Regions from separate parts of the Ectobacillus sp. JY-23 genome, predicted to be linked through region 1. Evidence: riboswitches for the same ligand, from Rfam matches in the RefSeq annotation. Region 1 holds a riboswitch; the other holds the start of a gene.
The links. A riboswitch is a leader RNA that binds a small molecule or an ion and turns the genes downstream of it on or off. The one in region 1 is predicted to bind S-adenosylmethionine.

Region 1 (10,263 bases):
TATCAAACGTTGCTTTGATTTCATCTGGTACTTCATCCCAAGAACGCTCAGACTTCTCCGAAGGCTTTACGTAATATGTGATTTCATCAAAGTTTAAGTCAGACAAGTCTCCGCCCCACTGCGGCATAGGAAGCTTGTAGAAATGATCCAAAGATTTCAAACGGAAATCAAGCATCCATTGCGGCTCACCCTTCATGCGGGAGATTTCTTCTACGATTTCCTTTGTCAAACCGCGTTTTGCACGGAAAATGGACACGTCCTTGTCCTTAAAGCCGTATTTATAATCGCCAATATCAGGCATTTGTTTCGCCATTTCGTTTTCCCTCCTTCTAAAGCATTACTGCTGTTCGTTCAAACCCTTTTCCATCGCTTTCCACGCCAGTGTCGCACACTTGATGCGCGCTGGAAACTTGGATACGCCCTGCAATGCTTCAATATCGCCTAAATCTACGCTGTCATCGTACTCTTTGCCCTGCATCATATCGGAGAAAATTTTGGCAAGCCTTAATGCTTCTTCAATTTTCTTACCTTTAATAGCCTGTGTCATCATGGAAGCGGAGGACATAGAGATGGAACAGCCTTCTCCTTCAAACTTTGTATCCTGGACAACGCCGTCTTCCACCTTCATCGTTAGCTGAATGCGGTCGCCGCATGTCGGATTGTTTAAGTTTACTGTCACGCTGTCATTTTCTAAAACGCCGCGATTGCGAGGTTTTTTATAATGATCCATGATTACCTGGCGATATAATGCATCTAGATTATTAGAAGACATTTGTGAAATACTCCTTTGTTTTGACTAGTGCTTCAACAAATGTGTCGACTTCGTCTTTGGTATTATAAATGTAAAAGCTCGCACGCGCCGTTGCCGAAGCCTTCAGCCAGCGCATAAGCGGCTGCGCGCAGTGGTGACCCGCACGAACTGCAATCCCTTCTACATCAAGCACTGTCGCCACATCGTGTGGATGCACATCATCAATATTAAACGTCACAAGACCAGCGCGATGCTTTGGTCCATAAATCGTAATGCCCTCAATTGTTGACATCCGTTCCATCGCATACTGCGCGAGCTCTTGCTCATGTCTTTCAATGTTATCCATGCCAATTTGTTCTAGGAAATCAATTGCCGCGCCCAAACCGATGGCACCACCGATAATCGGTGTACCCGCTTCAAACTTCCACGGCAATTCCTTCCATGTAGATTCATACAAATCCACAAAATCAATCATTTCACCGCCAAACTCAGCTGGCTCCATATTTTCTAGAATGTCTTTTTTACCATACATTACACCAACACCCGTAGGTCCGCACATTTTATGGCTGGAGAACACATAAAAGTCGCAGTCCAAATCTTGTACATCAACCTTCATATGCGGTGCACTTTGCGCACCATCCACTACCATAATTGCACCGTTTTTATGAGCGATTTGCGCTAGCTCCTTGATTGGGTTGATTGTTCCTAGTACGTTGGACACATACATAATGGAAACAATTTTCGTGCTTGGTGTAATCGTTTGTTCTGCATCAGCTAGAGAAATGGTGCCGTCTGGCTGAAGAGGAATATATTTTAATGTCGCACCCGTTTTCTTTGCGACTTGCTGCCAAGGAATAATATTGGCATGGTGCTCCATATGAGAGATGACGATTTCATCGCCCTCCTTTAGGTTATCCATACCGTAGCTACTGGCAATCATATTCAGCGCCGTTGTTGTACCGCGCGTAAATACAACTTCCTCAATTGAGCTCGCATTAATAAACTTGCGAACCTTTTCACGCGCACCTTCATACGCATCGGTCGCTTTCGTACCGAGCGTATGAACACCGCGGTGCACATTGGAGTTATAACCCTTATAGTATTGATCTAAAGCCTCAATCACTTGAATGGGCTTCTGAGATGTCGCAGCGTTATCCAAATATACAAGCTGTTTGCCGTTTACTTGCTGATGCAAAATCGGAAACTGTTTGCGTATTTCTTGAATATCCATTAGCGAACTTTCCTTTCAATAATCTCTACTAATTGCGCTTTAACTCCTTCAATTGGAAGTTCATTTACAACAGGTGCCAAGAAGCCGTGAATCACAAGACGCTCCGCTTCTCTTTTCGGAATACCGCGGCTCATCAAGTAATAAAGCTGTGTAGGATCTACGCGTCCAACAGAAGCAGCGTGACCTGCCATTACATCATCCTCATCAATTAAAAGAATCGGGTTCGCGTCACCGCGTGCTTTTTCATTCAGCATCAATACACGAGATGTTTGCTGTGCGTTGGATTTAGAAGCGCCGTGCTCGATTTTACCCACACCATTAAAAATAGATGTTGCGCTGTCTTTTTGTACGCCGTGCTTTAAGATAAAGCCTTCGGAGTGCTTACCGAAGTGAACAACCTTTGTTGTGAAGTTTTGTGTTTGCTCACCGCGTCCGATTGTTACTGTTTTTGTATCTGCAAAAGAACCGTCACCAATCAGGTTCGTAATGTTTTCAGAGATTGTATTTCCTTCGTTCATCAAGCCAAGCGCCCATTCTACACGTGCGTCACGGCCGATGAAACCACGGCGGTTCACATATGTTGTCATGCCTTTTGCCAGCAAGTCAACCGCACCAAATTTAACCTGTGCACCCGGCTCTAGGATAACTTCTGCTATGATGTTAGCAATACCGGACGCATTTTCATCCGCTACATAGTTTTCCACGTAGGTAAAGGAGCTGTTTGCATCTCCTACCACCAATACGTGGTTGTACGCGTTCACTTCGCCGTCCATTACATAGATTGCTTGCAAAGGCGTTTCCAATACAACGTTTTTCGGTACGTATACAAATGCACCGCCGTTGATAAGTGCTGCATGAAGTGCAGTCAGACGATGCTCGTCAACTTTTACGCCATCTTTCATCAAGTACTTTTGTAAAAGGTCTGCATGCTCGCTTGCAGCTGTAATGATGTCTGTAAAAATAACACCTTTGTCCTGTGCTTCTTGTGAAAGCTCTGTGTATGCGCGTGTACCGCTGCGCTGTACAAGAACATTCTTAGTTTCTTCCGTTAACAGCTTTTGAATGCTTTCCGGAAGCTCTTCTAGGGAGCGAACAGGCTCTTGCGTCGCCGTGCGACCTGTACCAACAAAATCCCACTTGTCAATTTTTGTTTTGTCAGGAGTCGGCATTGGCAGCGTCTCAGCTTGCGCAAGTGCTTGTAAGCGGAATTCTGTCAACCATGCCGCTTCATTGCCGGCCAATTGACGAATGTAATCTTGGTCGAATGGTAGTGTACCGATTGTCATTTATATCCCCCTCGCTTACGCTTCTTGCTCTGCTTCGTCTTCGATGCCCAATTCTTTTTTAATCCAATCGTATCCTTCCGCTTCTAGGCGTTGCGCCAACTCAGGACCACCGGATTTCACAACACGACCATTCATCATTACGTGTACATAGTCAGGTGTGATATAGTTAAGCAGGCGTTGGTAGTGTGTGATGATTAAGCAGCCGAACTCTTCGCCGCGCATTTCATTTACACCTTTAGAAACAACTTTCAACGCATCGATATCCAAACCGGAATCAATTTCATCAAGAATAGCAATCTTCGGTTGAATCATCATCATTTGTAAAATTTCGTTACGCTTCTTCTCACCGCCGGAGAAGCCTTCGTTCAAATAACGCTGTGCCATTTCCGGATTCATTTCTAGGTATTCCATGTTTTTATCAAGCGTGCGGATAAACTTCATTAAAGAAATTTCATCGCCTTCCTCACGGCGTGCATTCATTGCAGAGCGCAGGAAGTCCGCATTTGTTACCCCGCTAATTTCGCTTGGATATTGCATTGCTAGGAACAGACCTGCGCGCGCGCGCTCATCTACTTCCATTTCTAATACATCTTCACCATCAAGCGTGATGCTTCCAGATGTTACTTCATATTTAGGATGACCCATGATCGCAGAAGATAATGTGGATTTACCTGTTCCGTTCGGTCCCATGATTGCATGGATTTCGCCGCCCTTTACTTCCAGGTTAACTCCTTTTAAAATCTCTTTGTCGTCGATGGATACATGTAAGTCCTTGATTACTAAAGTAGAACCAGCCATTCTTATACCTCCAGTTTTCTCTATATAAATTTGAATTTCTCCTGAAAACTTATCATTCTCATTTTATTCTCATTCTTATTTTATATCAAATAAAATGATATATCAAACAGCTTTAAAATGTAACAATTTTTTCACATCTACTATCTTTTGCATTTGTTGTTATTTATAAGCAGAGAAAACTTCTTCTTTATCAATTCAGTCACTTTCGGCGAGAATTCGGCTACTCTTGGCAACAATTCGCCACTTTCTACAACAGACGTGCAATAAAGACAAAAAGAGGCGGACAATGCCACCTCTTTTTGATTATTCGCTTACAGGTACAACCGCACCTTTATATTCTTTCTTAATGTAATCTTGAATCTCTTTAGAATGTAGTACTTCTACCAGCTCTTTGATACCTTTTTTGTCTTTGTCACCTTCACGTACTGCGATGATGTTTACATAAGGAGACTCAGAGCCTTCTAACGCGATTGCATCTTTTTGTGGGTTTAAGCCTGCATCAATTGCATAGTTTGTGTTAATAAGAACAATGTCGCCTTCTTTGTTTTCATACACTTTTGGAAGTAACCCTGCTTCTACATCTGTTTTAAACTTTAAGTTCTTTTTATTTTCTGCGATGTCTTTTACAGTTGCTTTTGTTTTATCAACACCGTCTTTGATTTTAATCAACCCTTCTTCTTGCAGTAGAGACAATGCACGACCATGGTCGGCAACAGAGCTGCTCATAATAACCTCTGCGTTCTCAGGTAGATCCTTTAAGTTTTTATATTTTTTAGAGTAAATACCGATTGGCTCAATGTGAATTTTTCCTGCTACTTCAAATTTGTAGCCTTTTTCCTTCATTTGTTGCTCTAAGTAAGGAATGTGCTGGAAGTAGTTTGCATCAATCTCTTTATCAGCTAGTGCTTTGTTTGGCAAAATGTAGTCTTGGAATTTCTTGATTTCAAGATCAACACCCTTTTCTTCAAGAATCGGCTTTGCTTTCTCCAAAATTTCCGCATGCGGTACGTTAGATGCGCCGATTACCAGTTTATCTTCTTTTCCTCCGCAAGCAGCAAGTGAAAACGCGAATACAGCAGTAAAAGCTGTGAATAGTACTTTTTTCATGTCTCTTTATCTCCTTTTTAAAAATTTTGAATTTTGTTTTTATAAGAAACTTCGGTGCAGAGCACCAAAGTATTCTATCGCTTGTCAAGGCGGGCTGTAATACGATCGCCAATGAATTGCAAAATAAACACAATAACCAAAATCAGCACCGTGGCAACTAGGGTCACATCATTGTTCGAACGCTGAAAGCCTTCTAAATATGCTAAGTTGCCAAGTCCTCCTGCTCCTACTACACCGGCCATGGCTGTATAGCCAACAAGCGCAATTGTTGTAACGGTAATACCAGATACAAGTGCGGGCATAGATTCTGGAATCAATACTTTAAAGATAATTGTGCTTGTGCTTGCTCCCATCGCTCTTGATGCCTCAATCACACCTTTATCAATCTCACGAAGTGCGATTTCCACCATGCGACCATAAAATGGTGCAGATCCGATGATTAAAGCAGGGAGCGCAGCATCGGCACCCAAAATTGTGCCAATAACCACCTTAGTAAATGGCAGCAGCAAAATAATTAAAATAATAAATGGAATGGAACGAAAAATGTTGATAAACGCACCGATAATTGTGTTTAACGGCTTGTTTTCCCAAAGATTTCCCTTGCCCGTCATAAACAGCAGCAGACCTAGCACAAGGCCGAGAATAAAGGTTGCCACAGCCGCTATGATTGTCATATATAACGTTTCCCAAGAAGCAAGGGCCATTTCCGCCCAATCTACATTTGGAAATAACTTATCCATTTGTAATTACCTCCATATCTACACGTCTTTCCTTCATGAAGGCAATTGCCTTATCAATCTCCTCCTGCGCACCATTCAGTTGTACAACTAAATTGCCGTAGGAGCCGTTTGACATTTGTGAGATTTTCCCTTGCAAAATGTTCACTTCTAAATTATTGTTGCGAATCATCTCATACAAGAATGGCTGCTCGATCGACTCCCCTGTAAACTTCAGACGAACAATCCGGCCGCCAGGATGCTTCTCTGTTAGATGCTCAATTGCTTCTGTCGTATCGGCAACATCTGTTACTTGCTTGACAAAGCGCTTGGTGATTTCTTGCTGTGGATTGCGGAACACTTCAAGAACTTCGCCCATCTCAACAATACGTCCCTGTTCCATCACTGCGACGCGACCGCAAATCTTTTGGATAACGTGCATCTCATGCGTGATTAAAACAATGGTTAGTCCTAAACGTTTATTAATGTCCAAAAGCAAATCCAGAATTTGATCTGTTGTTTCCGGATCTAGTGCCGAAGTTGCTTCATCGCAAAGCAATACTTTTGGGTTATTGGCAAGAGCGCGTGCAATTCCCACTCGTTGCTTTTGTCCGCCGCTCAATTGTGACGGATAGGCATTCTCTCTACCTTCTAGACCAACAAGACGAATAAGTTCATCAACACGCTTTTGACGCTCCTCTTTAGCAACACCTGCAATTTCTAATGGAAATGCAATGTTTTCACGAACGGTGCGAGACCATAATAGGTTAAAGTGCTGAAAAATCATTCCAATTTCCTGACGCGCCTCGCGCAACTCTTTTCCTGTAATTGCAGAAATCACACGATTGCCAATTGAAATGCGTCCTGCTGTTGGCTTCTCAAGCTGATTCAGCATACGAATTAAGGAACTCTTACCGGCACCACTGTACCCAATAATTCCGAAGATTTCACCGCTTTTAATCGTAAAACTCGCATCCTGCACAGCTGTTACATTGCCATGCTTGGCACGATATATTTTTTGTACCTGTTCAAGTACGATCATGTCTTCACCCCATTTTCTTTATACGTCTATAATCTGCCCCGAAACGTCCTGCTTACAGCTGGCTTTTGGTGACCTGTTTACATGAAAAAAACCTTTCCGCGCGTGAGCAGAAAGGTTTTGAGCATTCGTCAATAAGCCTTTCTCTCATCTCTCAAAGCATACGCTTTGCAGGAATTGGCACCATTTCAACACGATTGTTGACGGTTGCCGGGCTTCACAGGGCTCAGTCCCTCCACCTCTCTTGATAAGAGAAATCGGACATAGTCATCCGATTTATTGTATGAAAATAATATTGTTTCATAACATGTTTTGAATTCTATCAATGTCTGATTATATTGTCAATAGGAAAATAGTTATTTTTTCTGATTTTTTTATTTTTACTAATTATTAGCAATATATATAGAAAAATCCGGCGCTACGGCCGGATTTTATGCTGCGGGACGATACAGATAAAAGAGTGATTCAAGCAGTAATAATGTACGATATGCCCCTTGATACCTTGCTCCTTTCATTCTTACGAGCATCTGCAGACGCATACCCGTTGTAAGCGATCGTAAATCATCTTCATGTACAAATTGGAGACAATCTCTCACATCGGATGCTTCTGAAATATGCAGCCCTGTCTTAGAAATATGCAACGTACAAGCTTCGTTTCCCATATCAACACGCACCTTAATTTCCTGAATCGGTAACAAAGGTCCTACATAATCCTGTGCATTGACATATTCAATAAATGACAACAATCGCTCCTTCACTCGAATCACTCCCGCACGATTTTTTAATACTTATTCCCTATTCGTGCAGCTTGTTCCTTGTCTAACCACTCGACAAATTCCCTTGTATTTCCCAAGAAATATGTCGAGCTGTCATTTTAGCTCATGATATAAATAATCCACTGAGCGAAACGCATAAATTTGCTTGTACACTTTTCCTTCATGTAGCACCAATAAGCAAGGTACGCTTTCGATTTCGTATGTACGCGCCAAAACTGGCGCATAATTGAGATCTACCATGCCAATTTCTAAACTAGGCAAAGCCGCTTCCACAACCGTCAGCATTTTTTTCGCAAGCTGACATGTTCCGCAAAGCGGCGTATGCGCATATAACACTGTCTTACTCGGCTCGTTTGCCCGTTTCATTGCTTCTTGTTCCGTCCACTCTATCATGCTATCCATCCTTACAAATACTCGGTGTAAATATCAATGTCCGCTCCTAACAGAACACTGGCAAGATGCTGCACAGGCGCTGTCGCCACCTCACGATACGAGCGGTCAATATACAGATGCTCCGCATGTGGAAATTCACGTTTAAATTGCTTGCGAAGCTTTTCCCCGGCTTCATCGGCATCGACAAGGACGTACACTTCTTTATCAAAAAACTGTTCAATCATATCATCTAGCTTAGACAAACTGATGGTGCCGTTGGTGCACACAATTTCTACAGGCTCTTTAATAAGTGTCGCAATCTTTTTCTTATCTGATTTCCCTTCCACAATTATCACTTTTTCCACTTCTATCACTCGGCATCACCTGACTCATTTGGACTATGATACAACTTTAGTATATAGTATATTCTGTACTTTCGTCTTGTTTCCTGTCTGTTGTGGAATGCGACACTTTTCTGTAGCTTTCCCGCTTTCATATAAAAACAAATATCCACTTTTTGTGCGAAAAATAGGCATTCTTTATGCAAGTTGTGCTTATTCCGGTCAGTTTCATGCTTATTCCGGTCAGTTTCATGCTTATTCCGGTCAGTTTCATGCTTATTCCGGTCAGTTTCATGCTTATTCCGGTCAGTTTCATGCTTATTCCGGTCAGTTTCATGCTTATTCCGGTCAGTTTAAAAAGGCCCTTACCGCGATGCGGTAGGGCCTGTAGGCGTTAGCCTTGGTTTGTCATTTCTTCGTATTGCTCTGCATTCATCAAGCTTTCTACTTCACTCATGTCGGATACTTCTAGCACGATCATCCAAGCGTCTCCATACGGTGATTCATTTACAAGCTCAGGACTATCTCCAAGCGCATCGTTTACCTGTACTACTTTGCCGCTTACAGGTGCATACAGCTCAGATACCGTTTTAACTGATTCAACGCTGCCGAACGGCTCGTTTACTTTTACTTCCGCCCCAACTTCTGGAAGCTCTACGAATACAATATCGCCAAGCTCGTGTTGTGCAAAATCAGTAATACCAACAATTACCTTACCGTCTTCAACTTTAACCCACTCGTGTTCTTCTGAATAGCGTAATTCTTTAGGAATGCTCATGTAAGTCCCCTCCATGTGAGTGTTATTATTATGTAAATACCAAATCGGTATTTCTCCCTTATAACCACATTTTCTCGAATTGCTCTTCGTTAAAGCCAACAGTTACTTTTTCACCATTAGACACAATCGGTCGCTTAATTAGCATACCGTCAGAAGCCAAAAGAGCGAGCATCTCATCTTCGCTCATATCCTTTAAACGGTCCTTTAGTCCAAGCTCGCGATATTTCATACCGCTTGTATTGAAAAACTTCTTCAGCTCTAAGCCGCTTGTTGCGTACAGCATCGCAAGTGTTTCTTTCGTTGGTGGATTCTCTACCAGATGAATTACTTCATACGCAACACCCTTTTCATCCAACCATTTCTTTGCTTTTTGACATGTTCCGCATTTGGGATATGTATAAAATGTTACTGTCATCTCTTCACCCATTTCTTCTTTATGCCCTATTTTAACACAGAGCTATACATTTTTCATATCCTACATCCAAACTTTATATACATTCGTCACACTCTTCATGTATCCTGCAAAAATTATATTTTCCATACAGCTAATAGCTATAACTGTGAAAACCAACATAAAAAAAACACATTATTATGATTCTTGTTTTTTTTCGATGATTTTCGTTACATTCTTTTAAAAAGATACAAGCTTTGATTACTTGTCACTTTCTTCCCCCTCAAATATATCAGTATTTGTAAAAAACACAAGAATTCTTTTTATGTTCATTTGTTCTCTCTCGTTATACGATGTGTGTGCTAGATATTACATATTAAAGGGGGCATTTCAATGAAAAAGAAACATTTGTGCTTCACCTTAACAATGGGACTGGCCTTAAGTGCGCTAGGTTCCGGTGTCAGTGCTGCAAATTCCCCATCCTATCTCGCACCGAATGTATTGTCTGTTAAAAAGTTCAATGAAGCAGTTGGTTCACCTGAGTTTGTATCCGGACAACTTTCATCTCCTTCCACAAAAAAGCCGGAACGCATTATTATGGATTACTTCAACCAGAAAAAAGCTAATTACAATATCAGTGATTCCGCAGAGAACTCCTTCAAAATCATTCGCTCCGA
Region 2 (10,263 bases), 1.1 Mb from region 1:
GCTAATCCTGCACAAGTGTTAAGGCTAAACCAAAAAGGATGCCTGCAAGTTGAAAAGGATGCTGATCTTGTGCTCCTGACAAAAGATACATTACAAATCGATACAGTCATTGCACAAGGGAAAGTTATGGTAAAGCACGGCCAAACACTCGTAAAAGGAACTTTCGAATAAACCTTATCCAAATTACCTATTTTTAGCCTCTGTAAATCGCAACTGCCATTTACAGAGGCCATTGGCAAAGCTTCAAATAAAAAGGAGACGTGAAAATTGTGAATGCTACACGCATCGAGCGAGATTTCTTAGGAGAAAAGCATGTTCCGAAAGAGGCTTATTACGGGGTGCAAACATTGCGTGCTTTAGAAAACTTTCCTATCACGGGCTATCGTATTCACCCATCTTTAATTACAGCGATTGCCATGGTCAAGAAAGCATGTGCCTTGGCGAATATGGAATCGAAGCGATTGCCATCCGAAATAGGAAGAGCCATTGTCAAAGCAGCAGAAGAAATTATCGACGGACAGTTGCTGGAGCAGTTTATCGTCGATCCCATCCAAGGCGGTGCAGGAACTTCTCTCAACATGAACATGAATGAGGTGATTGCCAATCGTGCACTTGAAATGCTGGGAAGAGATAAAGGCGATTATGCTTATATAAGCCCCAATACCCATGTCAACATGTCACAGTCCACCAACGATGTATTTCCGACTGGCATTCACCTTGCAGCACTACAGATGGCGGAAGCATTATTGCAAACCATGAATAAGCTACAAGAAGCTTTTGCTAAAAAAGGTGCTGAGTTTGATCATATTATTAAAATGGGACGTACGCACCTGCAAGACGCAGTACCTATTCGTCTGGGACAAGAATTCGAAGCTTACAGTCGTGTATTACAACGAGATATTAAACGTGTGAATATCTCATGTCAGCACTTATATGAAGTCAATATCGGTGCTACGGCAGTTGGTACAGGTCTAAATGCCGATGTTCGCTATATTGAGGCTGTTGTACGGTATTTATCTGTTATTAGCGGTTTTCCTTTAACAAGCGCTGAGCATCTCGTGGATGCCACGCAAAACACAGATGCTTATACAGAGGTTTCTGCTGCTCTTAAGGTATGCATGATGAATATGTCTAAAATTGCCAATGATTTACGACTTATGGCCTCAGGACCACGGGTGGGCTTAGCAGAAATTCAGCTTCCGCCGCGACAACCAGGTTCTTCTATCATGCCTGGCAAAGTGAATCCTGTTATGGCGGAATTAATCAATCAAGTTGCGTTTCAGGTAATTGGTAACGACCATACCATTTGTTTAGCATCTGAGGCTGGTCAGCTGGAGCTGAATGTAATGGAGCCCGTTCTCGTTTTCAATCTTCTACAGTCTATCAGTATCATGAATAATGCCTTTGAGGTCTTCAGAAAGTATTGTGTAGAAGGCATTGTAGCTAATGAAAGCATGCTGAAGGAATATGTAGACAACAGTGTTGGCATCATTACAGCAATCAGTCCCCATATCGGATACGAAACAGCTTCACGTATTGCACAAGAAGCTGTTTCAACCGGAAAATCGGTCCGTGAACTGTGCTTGCTTTACAATGTTCTTGATGAGAGTACGTTAGATGCTATTTTAAATCCTTATGCGATGACACACCCTTCTCCATCTGTGATTGGGCAGTTATCATCCTAAGTAAAAAGCTCCTGTGTGCAGGAGCTTTTTTACTTTAAAGAGATACCATATTCCTGTAGCAAATCATACAGTGCGGGTCTTTCATTTTTGTCCCTTCCAACAACAGGTGTCGCAGCAATTAACGCATTTAAAACCGCTTCCTCTGTCGCCTCGCTGATAGCTCGAAAAGCTACATCCAAGTCATCCTCAGGAACAATAGAAAGCTTACGCAGCTGCTTTTGTTGATGCGGAATTGTATTAGCGGTTGAAAAACCGATTACCACTTCACCGCTACCGGTTGTAATGATTGATCCTGTTCGCGATAAACCAACCACTGTTCTTTTTATAATGCGCTTTAATTGTCTTTCAGATACGGGCAGATCTGTGGCCACAATTATAATAACAGAGCCCTTGTCTTTTTCTTCCCAAGAGTGCAAGATAGCATCGCGCAATTCTTCTCCCACTGCTTTTCCATCGACACGTAAATCACTTAGAATTCCAAAATTAGTAAGGATCAGTACCCCCATTGTATATGTGCCATGCTCCATCTCCATCATTCTAGAAGCCGTCCCAATCCCTCCCTTTAATGAATAACAAAGCATGCCAGTCCCAGCCCCGACTGCTCCTTCTTCAACCTCTACTGAAGTATTTCGAAGAGCTTGTAGCACATGCTCTTTTGTAACAAACCCGGCACGGATATCGTTCAAAAGCATGTCGTTACATTCACAGACGACAGGATTCACACTTCCTGTCGTTCTGCCAATTTCAGGCGTGTCATCTAGCATATATTCAATCAGAGCATCTGCCGCGATGCCAACACTTAACGTATTGGTTAACACGATAGGTGTTTCGAGCGTACCCAGTTCCTCAATCTGAATCGTTCCGAGCGTTTTTCCAACACCGTTAATCACATGACTAGAAGCGACAAGCTTTTCTCGAAATATGTTACCTTGATGAGGGACAATAGCTGTTACCCCTGTTTGCATATCTCCCTCACTTAACGTAACATGTCCTACTGTGATACCCTCTACATCAGTAATCGCATTGCGAGAGCCTGGCTGTAGCCGCCCAATTTTAATGCCATACTCTCTTATTCTCTCTTTCTTCAAACAAAACGCCCCCATAACTGCAACTTTTTTACTGCTATACAGTTATTTTACAGGTATTATAAAAAGTTTTGCCATATAACTGCTAAAAAGCAGAATTTCGATAAAAGAAATCTGCTTTTTTATCATAGTTTTTGTTGTACAATCCAAGAACAGTTTATGTTGAAAATTCCAAAGACTGTAACACAACCTATATATTAAACCGATACCCTGCTCCCCATAGGGTTTCTATGTACTGCGGGTGTGCGGGATCGCGTTCTATTTTCTCACGTAATTTCCGGATATGTACCGTAACTGTAGACACATCTCCGGCTGAATCATAGCCCCAAATACTTTCAAACAGCTGTGTTTTACTTAAAACCTGATTAGGATGTAGAACAAAAAATGTAAGTAATTCAAATTCTTTTGTAGTAAACGGAACTTCTTCATTGTGAATATAGACACGTCGTGCCGCTTTATCGATTGTAATGCCATGCACATATATAGAATTGCTTTGCTGGACAGAGCCGCTTCCGGCTAATCGTTCATATCGAGCGAGATGCGCTTTTACCCTTGCGACAAGCTCACTCGGACTAAATGGTTTAGTAATATAGTCATCCGCTCCTAAACCAAGACCACGTATTTTGTCAATTTCTTCTTTCTTTGCCGATACTAGCAAAATGGGTATATCAACAGCAGATCTTATTTTTTTACAGACTTCAAACCCATTGATTTGAGGCAGCATAATATCCAAAATAATTAAATCGTATCCTCCTTGCAAAGCGCGCTGCATCCCGGTTTCACCTGATAGTTCTACATCTACCTGATATCCATTGATTTCAAGGTAATCCTTTTGTAATTCTGCGATACTTTCTTCGTCTTCAATAATTAAAATATGCTTCATACTGTATCCTCCCTCTTTGCTTTCGGTAAAGTAAAGAATACATCCAATCCTTTTCCCTCTTCACTATTAGCCCAGATTGTACCACCATGCCCCTGTACAATTTGTTTTGCAATCGCCAGGCCGAGACCACTTCCGCCTGTTTGCTTGCTTCTTGATTGCTCTACTCGGTAAAAACGTTCAAAGATATACGGTAGTTCTGCAGAATGAATACCCGGTCCATTATCTGACACTTGCACGGTAACAGCATCTAAATCTTCATGTAAAGAAATCTGAATTTGCTTCTGCTCCTTTTCCATATACTTCACGCTATTATGCACTAAGTTAGAGAATACACGTTTGATTTTTTCACGATCTAGTTCTACATCAATAGGAGTGGAACATGAGTGTTTTACGATAACCTCTATTCCTTGTTCTTGCAAATCTAATTGCAGCTCTTCTGCATAATCCTGCACATACTGAGAGATATTCACCTTCTCAAATACAAATGGTATCCTTTGTAGATCAAGCTTTGAAAATAAAAATAATTCTTCAATTAGAGCATCCAAATCCTTAGCTTTTGTATAAATTGTAGTTAAATATTTATCCATTTTCTCTTTCGTATTTGCTATGCCATCACGAATGCCTTCTACATAACCAATAATGGATGTAATTGGAGTTTTTAAATCATGTGAAATATTAGAGAGCAGCTCTTTTCTACTTTCCTCGTACTGCAGCTGCAGTTCGATGGATTCTTTTAACTTTTTTCTCATTTCCTCAAAGGATTGTGTAAGCTGCCCAACTTCATCTTGAGAATTCCCATATAGCTTGAAGTTTAAATCACCTTCCCAAATGCGTTCAGTGCCTCTCTTTAAGATGAGTAACGGTCTAATAATGCTCCTCGAAACGATATAATTGACCGCTCCCAGCGTCACAATTAAAAACAGCAACAGTAAGCCAAATAGAATGGGAAATAGATTTCGGACAAGCTCTGTATATGAGCTAATCTTACGAAGCACAAATATACTTCCTTCTTCGTTATCAGGAAAGAAAAAATCAAATTTTACGTATGTGTAAAAGGTATCATTCACTTGCATCGTATCTCGTATACGAATGTTACCTTCTTCAAAATCGGGTAACGCTTTTGAAACTGCATTTCGGTTTAATGGTGATGATGCATATGTGACGTTATGACCCTTTCGAATCACAACTTCAACACTAGGTCTATTCTCAACATGTTTCATGTCTAATAGCTCATTCGGTGTATGCTTCGCTAAAAATTTCAAATCCAAATATGCGCTTTCCTCAGCCGCACTTAGCGGTTTATTAATATGAGAGTTTTTATAGAAATATTTTACCGATTTTGCATCTCCTGTAATTGTAAACAATATTAAAAAGCCTGCAGCGAACATTAAAATAATGGATATACATATCACTACGATATAGGATAGTAAAAATTTTGTTTTAATTGACATGCATTTCATCCTTAGTTTTGTCTTTCCATTTTTACTGGAGGTAATTCTCCTGCTACAGATTGCCCTTTGTAAAAAACAATTCGTTTGTTCGGCTTACGAGCAATAACCTCTGCTGCGGAAGAAGCTTTTATTAATATAAAATCCGCCCTATCACCAATCCTTGGCCATTGTTGCTTTCCATTGCAATCAAGCGAACACTTTCCTTTTGTAATGAATGGTAACGCCTGTCCCAATGATTTCTCGTCAATCCACCTAAAGCGTTGTGCCAGAATATTGGCTTTATCTAACATATCGCCGGTACCGAATGGATCCCAATGATCTGTGAGACTGTCCGTACCAAGTTGTATCTCAACACCTTTAGCCTGTAGCAGCGGGACAGGTACACCTGGAATATCAACAGGTATAGTAGACGCAATACGAATACCTAACGCTGCAAATGTTTCAGCTAAGTCCTCAGCTTCTTTTGAAGAAACTGCTCCTAGTCCAAATGCATGACTAATCGTAACACGATTGTGCCACCCTGCTTCCTCTGTCAGTTGCGCTAAGCGCTTCATCGTGTACGTTCCTAAGCTACCGTCATCATGTAGATGCATATCAATATCCACATTAAATTCTACTGCCAAATCCATCATCGTAAATAACGATTTTTCAATATCTCCATCTACAGTAGCAGGATCCAATCCGCCGACTAAGCTTGCACCGGTTCTCAAAGCCTCCTTCATCAAGGAAACCGCATGATTTCTCAATAAACCATGTTGCGGGAATGCTACAATTTCCCCGTCTAGTTTATTCTTGTAATCTGTTAGTACTTCCATCGTTAACTCAAGGTGGTGCAAACCAATAGAATGATCAATATTGCAATGTGTTCTCACAAAAGTTGTCCCACTAGAGGATTCCTGATTTAAAATTTTCTTCGCTCTTTCCTTAACAAAACGCAGCTGCTCAGGAAGTAATTTTTGCTCCTCAGCTATTCTTTTAAAAACGCTTGGATTGGGTGTTGGGGCTTTCCAGGGTCCCCCATAATAAGTTTTATTGAGATGAATGTGCATTTCAGCAAACGAAGGCAACACTAATAAACCACACGCATCATAATAACTTGCTTCTGCTGGTAAATCTTCATTGGCACTGATTATATTTTGAATCGTTCCATCTTCAATAAATAAATGAAATTGAGCTGTCTCTGTTTCTGTTACCACATCATCTTCATATTTATAACCTGTTTCTAGTAAGACATTCTTCAACCAAAATGTATTCATTCCTATCCCCCTCTAGGTCGTTGTTGTTCTTCCTTTATCATATCGGATAAAACTAAAAGACTTATAAACCATTTCTTAAAAAAGTATTAAAAATGAAACTCTTTTTAGAAATACACCATATTGTGAATCCATATAAAAAGACAACGCTCATACGTTGTCTCCTTAGTGTTGCCTATTTAACCATTCTGTCATAACTTCAATGGTTTCCTTTTGTTGCTGCTTTGCTGTAATCGTACTTTTATTATCGCCCTTTTGCTCACCATACATGCCAAAGTGAGCATGATTTCCACCCTTAATCATATGTAGAGTAGTGTTTTTGGAAAGAAGCTGTTCTTTCTCTTTCATTTGTGACAGCGTAGCCACTCCATCTCTTTCACCATAAACGGACAGAATTGGAATAGACGTGTTGGAAAGGTCATCTGCTGGATAAGCAGCCAGAAACATGATCCCAGCGACTTTATCTTTATTTTCATAAGCGTACCTAGCACCCATCGCTCCCCCTAAAGAATGACCCGCTATATACCACCTTCTTACCTGTGGGTAGCTCTTGATGATTTCGTCTGCCTTATTGACATCAAAAATGGCAAAACGCAATGGCAACTGCGGTATAACAGTGAAGTAGCCTTTCTTTTGTAGCTCGTATCCAATATAGCTGTATGCCTCCGCCTCTACTTTTGCACCTTGGTAAAAGATAATACCTGTTTCAGCATTTGGATTGCCAAATACCATAGCTCCATCTTCTTTGTTTTGCACAAGAGAAAGAGCCTCTTTTGTGGGCTTATAAGCAGCTTGCGCCCAAATCAAAAAGCATGCGGTTATAAATACCAATAGCGCTATGAAAGATAATAGAATTATTTTCATCCATTTTTTCATCGTAAGATTCCTCACAGTTTTCACTTTTTACTTAATCTATCACTTTTTTTAAGGAGCAATACGCTGATGTTTAGAATCTCCTCTTATATTTATTCTGCTGTTTTAATTGCTAGTAATACGCCTGTAGACCAGTCCATCTCAGTTATAGTCATATCTTTTCTATTTCGCAATGCTTGCACTAACGTTGGCGCTTTAATACGGTACTCTTCCGGCAATTTTTCATGCGGTAATACGTCATGAATGACATAAAATCCACCAACATTCAGCTGCTCTAGTGTTTTATCCAGCAAGTCGAATTTTCCTGGCCATGTATCCGCAAAGATAAAGTCGAACGTTTCGGTCATCGTTTGAATAAATGCACTTCCCTCTTCGCAATGAAATGTAATACGTGTATCATGTCCCAGCATTTGTTTTGCTACGGCGTGAACAGCAGGATCAATATCAACAGTTATCAATGTGCTGGTTTCATCCATACCTTCTAAAATCCAAGAAGCCGATGCCCCTGTTCCTGTTCCCAGTTCTAAAAATCTGCCACTTTGTTTCGCTGCGGCTAATCCTTTTAAGAAAAAGCCTGTTTTATAGTCACAAAATTGATTAAAACCAATCTTCTTTGATTCTTTTATAATCTGTAAATATGCAGACGGTGCTTGCTGCTCTATCTGTTTCATTTCATCCTCCTTTTATGTAGGGCTTTTGATTTTTTATACATAGGCTCGGTTAATGGTTTGTTGTTGCTTTCCGTTACGGGGGTTCGCTTTCAGCGAGCGGTCAGGGAGTCTCATCCCTTTCACTCCAATCAACAAGTGCAAATGATTAACATTGGGCTTTAACACAGCCTATACATAAAAAAGCCCCTTTCCTACACCAAGAAAGGAGCTGAACATACTTTTACCTCACAAAAGCATCTTCGTCCTTTCTCATCTTCCAAGCGCGCAGCTTGCTGGAATTGGCACGGTATTCCAAAGGAATCCGTTGCCGAGGCTTCAAAGGGCCAGTCCCTCCACCTCTCTAGATAAGAAATTACGTCTTTTTAAAATTCTAAGTAAATATATACGAAAAGTCAATGTAATTATATACGCGTCGAATTAGAATCGCCTAACACTCTATGTATGCCTATTCGTATTTCTATCAGATTTTCATTTTCTTTGCTCCAAATAGAGTATGAAGAATAAACATCCTTAAAATAGGAGATACGATTGTTAACAGCCAAAAAATTAAGGTGAGTACGTTTCTATGAAAAATCATCATGTGATGCAACAAGAAGAACATAAAGACGAAATTTTCATCTCTTTAGTCCAAAATACAGCTCGCATTCAACAGGATTTCGGCGACAGCACAGACCTATCTATACGACATATAACACTAGGAAAAAAACATCTCTCTTCCGCTACTCTTGTACGAATTGAAGGGCTTTCTGATGAAAAGCTGGTATCAAAATCTGTTATTCAACCTTTAATAGAGCTATGGGACACAAACGAACGAATGACAACAGACGGAATAGCGTCTTGTCTGCAAAATAATTTAGTAACCACAAGCGGACTGAATCTTACTTCTAGATGGAAGGAAGTATTTCGAGCCATTTTGGAGGGTGACACCGCGGTATTTATTGATGGATGTCACATAGCAATCATCGCGAGCACGCGCGGAGGCGAACGCCGCTCTATTACCGAACCATCAACACAAACAACAATTCGAGGACCAAAGGAAGGCTTCGTAGAGAGTATTAGAACAAACACAGCTCTAGTGCGCAGAAAAATTAAAAATCCTAAACTGAGGGTTGAAGCCATGGAGATTGGAACACTTTCACAGACAAGCGTAGAAATTATGTACGTAGAAGGCATTGTTGATGAAGAAGTGCTGATGAAAGTGCAAAACAAGCTGCAAACAAGTAATCTGGATATGGTTTTAGAGTCAGGTGATATTGAAAGGCTGATTGAAAATAATACACACACCGTATTCCCAACCGTTTATCACACAGAGCGACCTGATGTAGTAGCAAGCGACATCTCACAAGGGCGGGTCGCTGTATTTGTGGATGGAACACCATTCGTTTTAATTGCACCTGTCTCCTTTTTTCAATTCTTCCAATCACCAGAGGATTATTACGAAAGAAAACAGATTGGCTATTTTATACGAGGACTGCGGTTTGTATCCTTTTTGGTTGCTTTGCTTGCACCTTCCATCTATATCTCTTTAATTACACATCATCAATCCATGCTTCCAACACACCTTTTAATCAGTCTATATGCACAGCGGGAAGGTATTCCATTTCCAGCCATTATAGAGGCTTTTTTGATGGAGCTGCTGTTTGAGCTTCTTAGAGAAGCTGGCATACGCATGCCTCGTATCATTGGCCCAACTGTTTCTATCGTTGGAGCGATTGTATTAGGACAAGCGGCGGTACAAGCAGGAATCGTATCGACTGCGATGATTATAGTGGTCTCCATCACAGCCATCTCGAGCTTTACACTGCCTAGCTATAATTTGGCTGCTACTGCCAGGATTCTTCGCTTCGTTCTTATGATAGCAGCATTCTTACTAGGCTTTTACGGAATCTTGCTCGGGTTTCTTGTCCTTTTAGCTCATACATGTAGTCTCTACTCCTTTGGAGAACTGTTTGTTAGTACCAAGCTTCCCGGTGTGCAAGGTGCGCAAAGATCTAGTCAGAAAAGTTTTTGGGCAAGAGTTTTTGATATCAAGACAAATTCAACCCCTAAACAAACAGTCCGATCACCGCAAAAAGGAGAATCGTAACATGCTGAAACGAATTATGGGCTATATAGCTCTTATTTGTATGCTGATCTATCAAGCAGGGTGCGGAAGTCAAGCAGAATTAAATGAAATGGCTGTTGTAATTGGAATGGGAATCGATATAGTAAACGAACATCAGTATAAAGTTACCTTTCAAATTGTGGACCCGAGTCAAGCCGCCGGCACACAAGGAGGCTCTGGTGGTAACAGCGGCTTGCAAATCCTAAATCAAAGCGGCTTTGGAAAAACAATTGTCTCAGCGGCTCGCAATGCTTCTAA

Region 2: it holds a riboswitch for S-adenosylmethionine, as region 1 does, so the genes downstream of both, MUG87_RS15475 (O-methyltransferase) here and MUG87_RS10475 (methionine ABC transporter ATP-binding protein) in region 1, are expected to answer to the same signal.

The regions. Positions count from the first base shown of each region.
Region 1 covers NZ_CP095462.1:2,000,015-2,010,277, forward strand. Annotated here, with positions in the region: gene sufB (Fe-S cluster assembly protein SufB) at 1-313, opposite strand, end outside; gene sufU (Fe-S cluster assembly sulfur transfer protein SufU) at 338-772, opposite strand; gene MUG87_RS10450 (cysteine desulfurase) at 762-1,982, opposite strand; gene sufD (Fe-S cluster assembly protein SufD) at 1,982-3,268, opposite strand; gene sufC (Fe-S cluster assembly ATPase SufC) at 3,284-4,066, opposite strand; gene metQ (methionine ABC transporter substrate-binding lipoprotein MetQ) at 4,370-5,173, opposite strand; gene MUG87_RS10470 (methionine ABC transporter permease) at 5,248-5,913, opposite strand; gene MUG87_RS10475 (methionine ABC transporter ATP-binding protein) at 5,906-6,931, opposite strand; SAM riboswitch class I at 7,073-7,182, opposite strand; gene MUG87_RS10480 (hypothetical protein) at 7,360-7,686, opposite strand; gene MUG87_RS10485 (thioredoxin family protein) at 7,798-8,097, opposite strand; gene MUG87_RS10490 (toprim domain-containing protein) at 8,109-8,450, opposite strand; gene gcvH (glycine cleavage system protein GcvH) at 8,812-9,195, opposite strand; gene MUG87_RS10500 (arsenate reductase family protein) at 9,254-9,610, opposite strand; gene MUG87_RS10505 (M4 family metallopeptidase) at 9,980-10,263, shown strand, end outside.
Region 2 covers NZ_CP095462.1:3,051,341-3,061,603, reverse strand. Annotated here, with positions in the region: gene iadA (beta-aspartyl-peptidase) at 1-171, shown strand, start outside; gene aspA (aspartate ammonia-lyase) at 270-1,685, shown strand; gene MUG87_RS15500 (DmpA family aminopeptidase) at 1,715-2,773, opposite strand; gene MUG87_RS15495 (response regulator transcription factor) at 2,961-3,653, opposite strand; gene MUG87_RS15490 (sensor histidine kinase) at 3,650-5,104, opposite strand; gene MUG87_RS15485 (amidohydrolase) at 5,116-6,360, opposite strand; gene MUG87_RS15480 (alpha/beta hydrolase) at 6,523-7,233, opposite strand; gene MUG87_RS15475 (O-methyltransferase) at 7,323-7,901, opposite strand; SAM riboswitch class I at 8,148-8,252, opposite strand; gene MUG87_RS15470 (spore germination protein) at 8,467-9,987, shown strand; gene MUG87_RS15465 (Ger(x)C family spore germination protein) at 9,989-10,263, shown strand, end outside.